2 regions of the Peribacillus sp. NPDC076916 genome follow, and region 2 is predicted to be linked to the other one. Evidence: riboswitches for the same ligand, from Rfam matches in the RefSeq annotation. Region 2 holds a riboswitch; the other holds the start of a gene.
What was found. Region 2 has a riboswitch for glycine ahead of ACQKFG_RS17460 (amino acid permease). Riboswitches for the same ligand answer to the same signal wherever they lie in the genome.
Positions count from the first base shown of each region.

Region 1: it holds a riboswitch for glycine, as region 2 does, so the genes downstream of both, ACQKFG_RS18085 (amino acid permease) here and ACQKFG_RS17460 (amino acid permease) in region 2, are expected to answer to the same signal.

Region 1 covers NZ_JBNNIU010000006.1:11,983-15,925, reverse strand. The annotation lists gene ACQKFG_RS18095 (amidohydrolase) at 1-1,001, shown strand, start outside; gene ACQKFG_RS18090 (hypothetical protein) at 1,370-1,606, shown strand; glycine riboswitch at 1,888-1,987, shown strand; glycine riboswitch at 1,991-2,047, shown strand; gene ACQKFG_RS18085 (amino acid permease) at 2,296-3,675, shown strand.
Region 2 covers NZ_JBNNIU010000005.1:145,414-149,356, forward strand. The annotation lists gene ACQKFG_RS17450 (hypothetical protein) at 1-108, opposite strand, end outside; gene ACQKFG_RS17455 (amino acid permease) at 157-1,545, opposite strand; glycine riboswitch at 2,048-2,126, shown strand; gene ACQKFG_RS17460 (amino acid permease) at 2,334-3,677, shown strand.

The DNA.
Region 1 (3,943 bases), on a different contig from region 2:
TGACCATTAAAGGTGGAAAGCCTGGAAAAAACATCGGTCTTCGAGCTGATTTTGATGCGCTTCCAATTGTTGAAGAAACGGATGTAACCTTTAAATCAAAAAATGAAGGCGTTATGCATGCGTGTGGTCATGATGGCCATACAGCGTACTTGTTAGTCTTGGCGGATTGCCTCATTCAATTAAAAGCCGAAATTCCAGGTACAATCAAAATTATTCATCAGCATGCGGAAGAAGTTCCGCCAGGCGGGGCAAAGAGTATTGTAGAATCCGGCGTGATTGACGATTTAGATAATATATTTGGCATCCATTTGTTGCCAATGGATTCAGCAGGAGTTGTTGGTTATCACGCTGGATATTCTTTTAACGGCAGGGCTTATCTGAAATTAAAAATTCAAGGCAGAGGTGGACATGGTTCCTCACCACACCTAGCGAATGATGCCATTGTGGCTGGTGCTCATTTTGTTACAGCTGCTCAAACGATTATTAGCCGTCGATTAAGTCCATTTGATATTGGTGTGATTACTATTGGATCTTTTGATGGAAAAGGAACATTTAATATAATTAAAGACAGCGTAGAGCTTGAAGGCGATATCCGTTATATGACTGTTGAAACAAAAGAAAAAATTGAAAAGGAAGTTAAACGCCTTGTAAAAGGACTTGAAGAAGAGTTTGGAGTAACATGTGATTTTACTTATACGAATGACTATCCACCTTTATATAATGATCCCGATCTAACAGGAAAGGTTGCTGAGTTTCTTAAGAATGCAAAGGATAAAGATATTAAAGAAGTAATGGAATTTCCAGCAATGCCGCCATCTGAAGACTTTGCTTACTATGCTGAAAAAATCCCTTCCTGCTTCTTTTACATTGCTTGTACACCTAAAGGAGTAGAAAAACCTTATTTTAATCATAATCCTAAATTTGATATCGATGAAGATGCCCTTCTCGTGGCAGCAAAAGCAGTAGGGTATGTTGTTTGTGGTTATTATGAGTTAGATTAAGGAAAAGAATAGAATCATTTGTAAGGTGTGGTTCAGATTACCACAGGATTTGCTGAATTAGATAAATTGAATTTTTATTAGGGTGTGTTTGGATCATCCTAAACATGCCCTTAAAATATGTCATTTTATCAAGGTAAGGTATAGAATTGATCATACTTTATGGATATGTTTTAAAAGAAGAGGCTAACCAAATTAGAGGCCTGGTTTGACGCTGGTAAATTGAAATGGGAGATGGTTTCGTTAACACGGCAAGCATTGTGAAAATGAATGCGTGATGATAAATATAAACCGTATTGATCCAAATTATGTTATTCTATTTTTGTTTACAACAGTCCGTCTGAAAAACTGTAAAGGGGGTATAAGGCTTAATGGTTAAGGAAAAGAAAATCAAGCTAAAGAAGCCAAAGAAGTGGTGGGTATGGGTTCTAGCAATAGTCATCATTGCTAATATAGCAGGTGGTGGGGCTGAAGAGGAAGTTGAAGAGAAGGCTTCTGATACTGCTGAACTTAGGGAGGAAGCTCCTGGACAATCTTTACTGCTGCAAGGATTTTCGCGAGTCTCGAATTTTCTCTTTTTCCATACATTAATTATGTTAAAACTATAGACTTTATGTCCTTTCCCATCTTTAAAATTCACCCGTATTGTCAATCGGAAAAATGTAAAAATGTTTCGCTTATACATAAGCTTGTTTGGGATTCCTTGCGACATAGAAAAGCTGCTATAAGCTTGTTTTTTCGTAGCTAATAACTTCAAATTATACACTGTTCATAAAGTTCAAACTTGTCCATATTTAATTATCAGAAAATAGAGCCTTTTCAGAAAATAATTGAAATATCCATTAAAACCCGATAATATACAACTAGTAGTACAACTCTATACCAGCGGATGAAGATTGTGGGAGAGACTAAACATTGTTTAGCACCGAAGGAGCAAACCCTAAAAAGCAGGGGACTAATCTCTCAGGTAAAAGGACTACAATTGGACGCGTCTCTGAAGAGAGCCATAGGCCACCGAAGGAGTTAAACTCTCAGGTAAAAGGACAGAGGAAGTTAGGAAAATCCCTATCTTTCCTCTGTCTTTTTTTGTACTTGGAAAGATAAAAAGAGAGGAGAGTGCATGGAGATATGTAGATAAATGAGTCTATCCTTAAACTATATCTAGCACCTGCTAAGAAAGCGCTTACAGTGATAGAGCAGTCTCCCAGTGTGCTAATAATTCACACTAATTGAAGGACTGAACCTTTATAAGGAAAAAATTCCAAGTAGCCTATAAAAGTAGAAAGTGGGGAATCGTATGCAGGAACAAAAGTTGGATAGAGGGTTAAAAAACAGGCACGTACAACTCATAGCTATTGGTGGTGCAATCGGAACGGGATTATTTCTTGGAGCAGGAAAATCTATTCATTTAGCTGGACCATCAATTCTATTTGCTTACATGATTACAGGCATCATTTGTTTTTTAATCATGCGCGCACTTGGAGAACTACTCTTATCTAATTTGAACTATCATTCCTTTGTTGACTTTGTAAGAGACTATTTAGGTAATATGGCAGCATTTGTAACCGGCTGGACATACTGGTTCTGCTGGATTTCAATCGCAATGGCCGACTTAACAGCAGTTGGACTTTATACTCAGTATTGGTTTCCCTCCGTACCGCAGTGGATGCCTGGATTAATTGCACTAGTCATTCTGCTATTTATGAATCTTGCAACCGTAAAACTTTTTGGCGAAATGGAATTCTGGTTCGCATTAATTAAGGTCATAGCTATTCTAGCATTAATTGTTATCGGTATTTTCATGATTATTAAAGGCTTTTCCACTGATTCAGGCGCAGCAAGTTTCACGAATCTATGGAGTCACGAGGGTATGTTCCCAAATGGAATAAATGGTTTTGTCCTCTCATTCCAGATGGTAGTGTTTGCGTTTGTGGGCATTGAACTTGTAGGACTTACAGCAGGTGAAACAGAAGATCCAGAAAAAGTTATCCCCAAGGCGATCAATAATATTCCTATTCGGATTATAATTTTCTACATTGGAGCACTTATTGTCATTATGAGTGTTTATCCATGGAACGCAATCATCCCAACGGAAAGCCCATTCGTTCAAGTATTTGTGGCTGTAGGTATTGCTGGAGCTGCTGGTATCGTTAATTTTGTCGTCCTAACATCGGCTGCTTCGGCATGTAACAGCGCAATCTTCAGTACAAGCCGGATGGTATACTCACTTGCCAAAGATAAAAATGCACCTGTACCGTTTGCAAAACTTAATGACCGTAAAGTACCTTCCAATGCATTGTTCTTTTCAACTGTTGTCATTTTAATTTCTGTTGTATTGAATTATTTAATGCCTGAAGGCGTATTTACCTTGATTACAAGTATTTCTACCGTATGTTTCATCTTTATTTGGGGAATTACAGTCATCAGTCATTTGAAATACCGTAAAACAAGACCAGATCTAGTGAAAAAGAACAAATTTAAATTACCACTTTATCCAATTTCCAATTACTTGATCCTTGCTTTCCTGGCATTCGTCCTTGTTGTTCTTGCACTTGCGGACGACACTCGTGTTGCCTTATTCGTTACTCCTGTTTGGTTCATTCTGCTGATTGCGATTTATAAGATGCGCATAACGAAGGTGGATCAGGCGAATCAGAGAGAGGTAGCGGGGAATTAAGAGGCAAGAAATCCTTTGATTCTATTTGCTGTGTTTGTACAGATAGTTGCTGCTCCATTTTTTCCAACTCGGTGAGTAAAAAATCTGCCCGTTTTAAAAAGCCAAAGATATCTGGTTGATTCTATGATAATTCGAAATAAATATTTTAGAATAGTATTGTTAGCGCTTTCAAAAATGCTTGACATTATTATTCTCAACAACTATTCTAAATGTACCAAATTGAATAAGCGGATGACAGTTGTGGGAGAGTGCAAAGCGACAAGCCACC
Region 2 (3,943 bases):
CGTGAATTCAACGGTTTTACTCGTGAATTCAACGCATTTACTCGTGAATTTCGCTGCTTTACTCGTGAACTCGACGGTTTTACTCATGAATTCCACAATTGATCCCAAAAGACAAAAAAAGCCCTTCTCGAATTAAGAGAAGGGCTTTTTGTTATCTTATCCCGAAATCTCATCATCGGATTTAACATCCAATGGTGTTCGCTTATCCATTTTCAGCATGTAATAGCTTGCTGCGACCAAGGCTAGGAAAACGATCCCGACAACCAAGGAAATCCTTGTGCTAGGATTGATCCACATACCGACCAGCACCATCAGTAAAAAGGCAATTGTCGCATAGTTACTGAAAGGGGCCAAAGGCATTTTGAACGGATGTTTCTCCATTTCAGCAGCATTCACCTTTCTGAATTTAAGCTCACTGATAAGTAAGACAAACCATGGAATCATCCCGGGCAATACACTCGCACTGTACACATAAAGGAATAATTGCGGCGGTGCAAGGTAATTCAGGATAACCCCGATGCCCAATCCCAAAAGTACAGCGATCGTGCAATATGCCGGCACTCCATTTTTAGATACTTTAGCAAAGGCTTTCGGAGCCTGGCCATTCAATGCCAGTGTATAAAGCATACGTCCTGCACTGAAAATCCCACTGTTGCATCCAGACATTGCCGCGGTGATTACGACAAAATTAATGATTCCTGCCGCAGCAGTGATACCTATTTTGGCAAAGGTTGAAACAAATGGACTGCCTAGGTCATCCAGTTGATCCCAAGGGAATACTGTCACGATGACGAATATAGCACCAATGTAGAAAATTAAAATGCGCCATATGATTGTTTGGATCGCTTTTGTTACGGTCTTCGTTGGATTTTTCGCTTCCCCGGCTGTTATGCCGATAAGCTCAACGCCTTGATAGGAAGCCACGACTAGGGAGAGAGCGAAGAAGAATCCTGTCCACCCTCCAGTAAAGAAGCCGCCATTTGCCCAAAGATTCGATAATCCGATTGCATCCCCGCCATTCCCTATTCCAAAGAAGATAAGGCCAAGGCCGGCAATGATCATCAATATAATGGTTATGATTTTTATTAGCGCAAACCAAAATTCAAATTCCCCGAAGGATTTAACGGAAATGAGGTTTGCTGCCCCCAAGATGATCATGGCGACCACACCTGGTATCCAAGCAGGTAACTCCGGGAACCAATATTTCATATACAACCCAACCGCGATGATTTCGGACATTCCGACGATTACCCATTGAAACCAATTGCTCCAAGCAGTCATATAACCTGCCAAGGGATGTATATAGCTACTTGCAAAGGTTGCAAAAGAACCTGTAGTCGGTTCTAAATATAGCATCTCACCCATGGAACGCATGATGAAAAATATAAAAATACCTGCGATTGCATAAGCAAGCATAACAGAGGGCCCGGTCCATTTGATCGTGCTCGCAGAACCCATGAATAACCCGACCCCGATGGTTCCGCCTAAAGCTATCATTTGAATATGTCTTGATTCCAGCCCTCTCTTTAATTCCTTGTTCGACATGATTAACTCCCCCAGATGCAATATCGGTAATGCTTTTCCATCCTTGCCACGAACACTCTCTTTTAATTAGAAATGCTTTATCGTAATCAATATTACATAACACTTCAATTATGTTTTCTTATCTTATAATAGTAAATATTCTGTAAAAGTACAATTGTATTTTTGAAAAAAACAGTTACCAATAATATCTTGTCGACTTTTTAATTTAAAAATATCATTTCAAAAAAATGATGTTCAGTATCTTATAATAGTGATAATTCAAAAAGAGTAGAAAACAATCACTTCTGCTTAAACCTTAAGTTAATACACACCACCATTAAACTGCAGATAATGCCTGTTTCATTTCAAAAAAATTGTTGACCTACCGAAAAATAGATGATAGAATTCCAATATTATTTTATAAGCATAATGAATGATCCAACAGTGGATGATTAACACTGACAGACATTTCTTCACAACCGCATACAAGCAAGCGATGAATGCTATGGATGACACTATAGCAGGAGCAGCTTCTGGAGAGACTGTACAAGATGCAGCGCCGAAGGATTCACAATCTCAGGCAAAAGGACAGAAGAGTAACGAATGATAGAATTGTTATTCTGAACCCTTTAAGAGATTGGTATTATCCAATCTCTTTTTTTATTGTCCAATTTGTGATTGGACTTAAAACTACACTCTTGAAAACCATTGGAATAGGCAAGGAGGGCAAAAAATCACGCCCCTCTCTCCAAGTCCATGCAGGTTGAAATCATTCACTAACAAGACTATAAAAAACGGGGGCGCAAGAATTGGCTAAACAGGAATTAAAAAGAGATTTAAAAAATCGGCATGTACAACTGATTGCAATAGGAGGAACCATTGGCACCGGTTTATTTTTAGGATCCGGAAAAGCCATACAATTGGCTGGGCCTTCCATTATATTCTCCTATCTGATAATAGGGATTGCCTTGTTTTTTGTAATGAGGGCGCTGGGCGAATTGCTATTATCCAATGCGGGTTATGTATCATTCACTGAATTTGCAACCGAATATGTCGGTCCATGGGCTGGATTCGTGACAGGTTGGACATATTGGTTCTGTTGGATCATGACCGCAATGGCCGATATCATAGCTGTCGGTGTCTATATACAATATTGGTTCGATATCCCTCAATGGATTCCGGCTCTAATATGCCTAGTCATTCTGTTAGGATTGAACCTATTGACAGTTAAGTTATTTGGCGAATTGGAATTCTGGTTTGCCATCATTAAAGTAATCACGATCATTACCTTGATCATCGTAGGAACCATTCTTTTGATCATCGGCTTCAATACCAATACCGGAACGGTTTCCGTAACGAACCTATGGAATCATGGGGGCATGTTCCCCAATGGCATTTCCGGATTCCTATTATCTTTACAGTTGGTCGTATTCTCATTTGTCGGTGTCGAATTGGTCGGGGTCTCCGCAGCGGAAACGGCGAACCCGAGAAAGAACATTCCCTCTGCCATCAATAAAATCCCTGTCCGGATTTTACTTTTCTATGTTGGTGCCCTATTCGTCATTCTCTGTGTCAACCCATGGACACAACTTGATGCCTCGAGCAGCCCATTTGTAGAGGTCTTTGCGTTAATCGGCATTCCTGTCGCTGCAGGAATCATCAACTTCGTCGTGTTGACATCCGCTGCTTCTGCATGCAACAGCGGTTTATTTTCAACAAGCCGGATACTCTATACGTTAAGCAGGAATGGCGAAGCCCCTGCTAAACTGGAAAAATTAAATAAACAGGCTGTTCCAAGCAATGCCTTATTAACATCCACCATCGTTGTATCAATAGGGGCATTATTGAGCAAGCTGATACCGGAACAGGCGTTTACCGTGGTGACGACCATCAGTGCCATCTGTTTCATTTGGGTATGGAGCATCATCTTGATCTCCCATATTAAATATTCGAAAACAAGGCCTGATCTAAGAGCTCAATCGACTTTCAAGGCTCCTTTTACACCCTTTGTCAATTACGCCATTTTAGGATTATTCCTATTCATCCTTATTGTTATGCTATTCGCTGAAGCTACACGACTATCACTGCTCTTGACCCCAATCTGGTTCATACTCTTGGTGATACTCTATAACTATCGGAAAAAATATAACTAAAGGAAATAAAGCCTTGAATTCGATTCGAATTCAAGGCTTTATCCGTCCATGAAACAGATCAAGAATAGGCAATTGGCGTGTTTTTGCTAAAATATATCAGCTAATTGCATTAAATTTTATATCAAAATAGTGTAAGCTATTATATATCATCGGACCTTTTTAAAAGAAGGGAAATCCGTCTTGCATGAATTTTCCTTCCCGATTGCTTCACCCAGCCATCAGTGGCCTTGAAGAATAAACCCCATTGATGGACGTTTCACTTATTT